One region of the Paenibacillus sp. P13VS genome, then DNA from elsewhere that is predicted to be linked to it. Evidence: riboswitches for the same ligand, from Rfam matches in the RefSeq annotation. Region 1 holds a riboswitch; the other holds the start of a gene.
The links. A riboswitch is a leader RNA that binds a small molecule or an ion and turns the genes downstream of it on or off. The one in region 1 is predicted to bind glycine.
Positions count from the first base shown of each region.

Region 2: it holds a riboswitch for glycine, as region 1 does, so the genes downstream of both, sdaAB (L-serine ammonia-lyase, iron-sulfur-dependent subunit beta) here and gcvT (glycine cleavage system aminomethyltransferase GcvT) in region 1, are expected to answer to the same signal.

Region 1 covers NZ_WYEV01000012.1:88,443-90,845, forward strand. The annotation lists gene gcvT (glycine cleavage system aminomethyltransferase GcvT) at 1-1,103, opposite strand, end outside; glycine riboswitch at 1,396-1,519, opposite strand; gene gcvH (glycine cleavage system protein GcvH) at 1,859-2,251, shown strand.
Region 2 covers NZ_WYEV01000011.1:16,500-18,902, forward strand. The annotation lists gene sdaAA (L-serine ammonia-lyase, iron-sulfur-dependent, subunit alpha) at 1-375, opposite strand, end outside; gene sdaAB (L-serine ammonia-lyase, iron-sulfur-dependent subunit beta) at 365-1,054, opposite strand; glycine riboswitch at 1,267-1,392, opposite strand; gene GUA98_RS23105 (MFS transporter) at 1,586-2,403, opposite strand, start outside.

The sequences.
Region 1 (2,403 bases):
GACGTACGTGTCCGTTTATGAAAAGGGGTCTTCACAACTTCGGCTTTCAGCTTTTTGCCGCGAATCTCAATCTCGAGCGGGGTGCCGAGTGCAGCATATTGGCTGTTAATCAAGGCGAGCCCCAGATTGCGCTTCAGCGTAGGGGACTGTGTACCGGTTGTTACTTCCCCGATCTGCACGCCTTCGGCGTAGATGGGATAGTGGGGACGTGGAATCCCGCGTTCCAGTACTTCAATGCCGACGAGTTTGCGGGCAGGTCCATCATTCTTTTGCTGCAATAACGCTTCGTGTCCGATAAAAGGTCCGGCATTCAGCTTCACAAACATGCCAACGCCTGCTTCCAGCGGTGAAATGGTCGGCGATAATTCCTGTCCGTAGAGGGGCAGTTTCGCTTCGAATCGAAGGGTATCCCGTGCACCAAGTCCAGCCGGAACCAGTCCGTGGTCAGCTCCCGCCTCCATCAATCCGTTCCAGACCGCAGGGGCCTGATCTGCCTGTACGTATAGTTCGAAGCCGTCTTCTCCGGTATAACCGGTGCGGGACAGCAGCAGTTTTACACCACAGACCTCAGCATTCTGTACAAAACGGAAAGGCTCGATTACAGATACGTCGGTATCTGTAACTTTTCCGATGATGTCTGCAGCAAGCGGGCCCTGTAGAGCCAGCAGAGCTGTTTCCGCGGAGTCATTCGTCATGCTCACCCCAGGGACCATGTGTTCCTGCAGCCATGCCCAGTCCTTGTCGATATTGGAGGCATTCACGACGAGCATATAATGATGATCTTCCAGCTTGTATACGAGCAGATCGTCCACTAGGCCACCGTCCGGGTAACACATTAATGTGTATTGTGCCTGGCCGGGAACCAGTGTAGTTACGTCGTTGGTCGTCAGTTTCTGCAAAAATGCTTCGGCCTGTTCACCCTGCACCGTGAATTCACCCATGTGGGATACATCGAACAGTCCAGCCCGTTCGCGCACCGCTTCATGTTCCTTCTGAATTCCAATGAATTGCACCGGAAGCTCCCAGCCTCCAAAATCGATGCACCGTACACCTTCATATTGCTGATAAAGTGGATAAAGTGGAGTTCTAAGCAAATCGGACATCAAATCACCTCGTTATGGCCGCTACCGGGCCGAGTGTATAACATGAATGATGCATTCTTTTCTTGGATAAGTATGGTTAAGGCTGCTAATGACAGCGCCGGTTCGATCCTGAATTTCGTTTTTTTTGGGAAAAAGGAAAAGGACAGGCCAAAGAACCGGCATGCCAGAAGCACGCTGTATTCTTAGGCTCTGTCCTTGGTACCTGAGAGTTACCCCGCCAATAGGTTGCAGCAGGTTTCCCCTTGGGTGATCAAAACGCCCCTACCGGGCGAATAGATGCTCTCCAGAGTTGCGTCCCGTAAAAGTCCTTTTGCCTGAGAGATTCACCTCCCGCTTGTCGGGTGGTTTACTCCTTCGGCGTTACCGCATGCATCCAAGAGTTGGGCGTCACGGGTAATCTCTCCCTTTACATTCATCCGCGGGTGATGCACACAACGATTAACATTTACTCTCTCATTAAAACGTGAATCCCCTATCGATGTCAAGAACGATATCACAGAAATTGATAAAAAACCGAATAATATTTAGTGATCTTAACTTATTGTTCGTGTATATAAAAAGAGTGCGCTTACTATTCTAATATTACCCATTATATGTAGAGTGAGGGTGTTTGCGTTACAGGCGGTAATCATCAAAAATCAAATAATTTGTGAGGTATCTTGACATTTCAATCCAAAATATCTTACGCTATGTTCTGGGAAAAAGGTTGGCCGAAGGACGCATGCACTCATTAATGAAAAGCGAGGCGGATATCGATGAGCGAATTGAAAAGTGATTTCCTGTACAGTGAAGAGCACGAGTGGGTGCAAACCGTAGGGGAGGATACTGTACGGATCGGCATTACCGAGTTCGCGCAGCATCAGCTGGGTGACATTGTGTTTGTGGAATTGCCTGACCTTGAATCGGATGTAAAAGCAGAAGACAGCATTGGTACGATTGAATCCGTGAAGACGGTTTCGGATTTGTTTTCTCCGGTAAGCGGTTCGATTATTGCTGTGAATGAAGCACTGCAGGATGCACCTGAACTCGTCAACAGTTCGCCTTACGAAGAAGGCTGGATGATCGAGATTCGTGTTGAAGGTGATCTGACAGCAGCGTTGTCTAAACTTATGAATGCTGATGCATATCGAAAGCATACCGAGGAGTAGAATGTATTTGCACTAAATAACCTTTAATAATCCATGTTTTTTTGATAAATTGGACGGTCGTGCACGTCTTCAGAGCCTGTGTGAGCCTTGGTGCTCATGCAGGTTTTTTTGTGTTCACAAGGACAGGCTTGTTGCCATATAAGGCACTTGAA
Region 2 (2,403 bases), on a different contig from region 1:
ACCAGGGATAATCCCGCAAGAACCAGCCGTCGGTGTAGCCACAATCCGCCCCATCGATGCGTTGACTTCAGATACACACAGGGCATAGGCCATTGCCAGTGCGGAAGCGTCACCTGAGCACGTCTCGCCCTGGCGAATATATTCGGCCATCTTTTTGCCGTCTCCGCCAGTCAAGCCACTGCGCGAAGTGGTGTCCTCCGTCAGCCCTTTCCGTACAGCCTCTTTCATCACCTGATAATATTCCGACATCTGCCGCACAACGTCAGCTTCCGGCGTATTCGTCTCCTGAACCTGCTCCTCGATCATTAGCCGGGCAATGGTTTTGGATTCAGCCGTACAGATTGTATTCAGCTCATGCAAGTGCTTAAACCGCATCCGAATCAACCCCTCTCTTCAAATCAATGACGCGAATATCCAGCACATGATCCAGTGAACGCAGGCGTTCCAGCATCTCGGCACTTGGTGCTCCGTCCATTTCCATCGCTGTTAGCGCTTCTCCATCCCGGGCTTTCCGGTCTACCTGCATATAACCGATGTTAACCCCTGAGGAGCTTATTGTAGACGTCACGGAAGCAAGCACCCCTGCCTTGTCCGCATGACGCAGAACGAGTGTGGGGAATTCCCCACTGATCTGTACCCGAAAATCATTAAGCGCATGCACCGACACACTGCCGCCGCCAATCGAAGCACCAACGAGTGAACATTGACGCTCACCGTGCCACAATTCAATTTTGACCGTATTCGGATGCGGAGCAGGCAGTCCACTCGTGTAGAACTCCACCTCCATGCCCGCTTCTTCAGCATATTTCTCGGCGTCTGGTATCCGCGGATCATCCGTGACATAGTCAAGCAAACCACCAATTAACGCCAGATCCGTACCGTGACCTTGATACGTATCGGCAAATGAGCCGTACAGTGTCAGCTTGGCACGTTCAGGCGTACACCCCAGCCACTGCCTTGCAATTCTCCCCAGTCTCGCTGCCCCAGCTGTATGTGAACTTGAAGGGCCCGTCATCGACGGACCAATAATTGAAAAAACATCTTTAAATCGCATCCTGCACCCCTCCATATTGTCATATCCATCCAGACATGCACCATAATGTTCCTTAATTACTGAATGATGACATCAAAAAAGGACAGTAGAAGGCCTTAGGCCCTCTCTCTGTCCTCGTTACCTGAGAGTTTCATGATCAGAGGCCGCCCCATGGGGTACCCTTCTCATCATATACCCCTTGGGTGGCGCATTCGCGCACTCTCCAGAGCTGCGTCCAACGATGGTACATTTACCTGAGAGATTAACCACCTGCGCCGGGTGCGCAGCAGCTTGCTCCTTCGGTGCCTGGCAGCCTACTGAAACCATTGGCCTACCCAGGTCTCTCCCGCTCGTTTTCATCCGCTGTATCGTATATATTCGCTTGAACACATATCAAACGTTGTACTTATGAGATTGATCATTCATATAACAGATTAATATGCAACACACGTAATGTCAACAAAAGTAACGCATCATTATCATCTTGGCAAAATTCCACTAATATTATATGCAGCCTTCCACGGAATCGTTCAGTTTTCAATAGGATATAGACTAGCTATGGAGAGATTTTGATGATGAGCTGTGATCCTTATAATATGACTGTCTTGAAGGAAGCCAGCTCGTAAGCCACAACAGAAGGGCACCGAGCATCAGAACGGCCGAAACGACCGTATATACCGTTCGAAGAGAGATCACTTCGGCAACTACACCCATGACCAAAATCGAAATGACCTGCAATGCGCTCAGCATGAGTCCAAGTACGCTGCTCATTCGCCCCATCAAGTCTACCGGTATATTATTCTGATAAAAGGTGACCAGTCCCGTGTTTGCCGGCGCCGAACACAACCCAAGCAGAATAAAGGCGAATGCGGCAAGCTCGAACGAAAACGAACGAGCGAACAGGAAATAGCCAAGCGCGACCAAGAGCACGCCCCCGCCCATCATGTGACGGATGGACAAATGTTTGGCGAACAACCACACCAGCAGAGAACCCGCCATGTATCCAGCTCCAGTAACACTCATCAATGCGCCATACTGTGACTCGGACAGGTTCATGACTTGACGGATAAACACCACTTCCTGTGCATCCAGCGACATGCCGATAACAAGAATAATCTGGAACAAGGCATAGATGCCCACCACATATCCTGCTTGGCGACTGAATAGCATGACCGCTCGCCAATCCTGGGCGATCAGACGAGGGGTTAGCCTTGTCCTGCCGCCGGTCTGCTCTCCAGTGCCCAGCCTTGGCAGTAACATCAGGACGAGCGCCGACACCACAAAGGAAGCTGCATTGGCATAGATCGCCGCTACAGGAGACAGATAGATCAACATGACTCCGGCTATGGCCGGACCGGTAATAAAAGCAC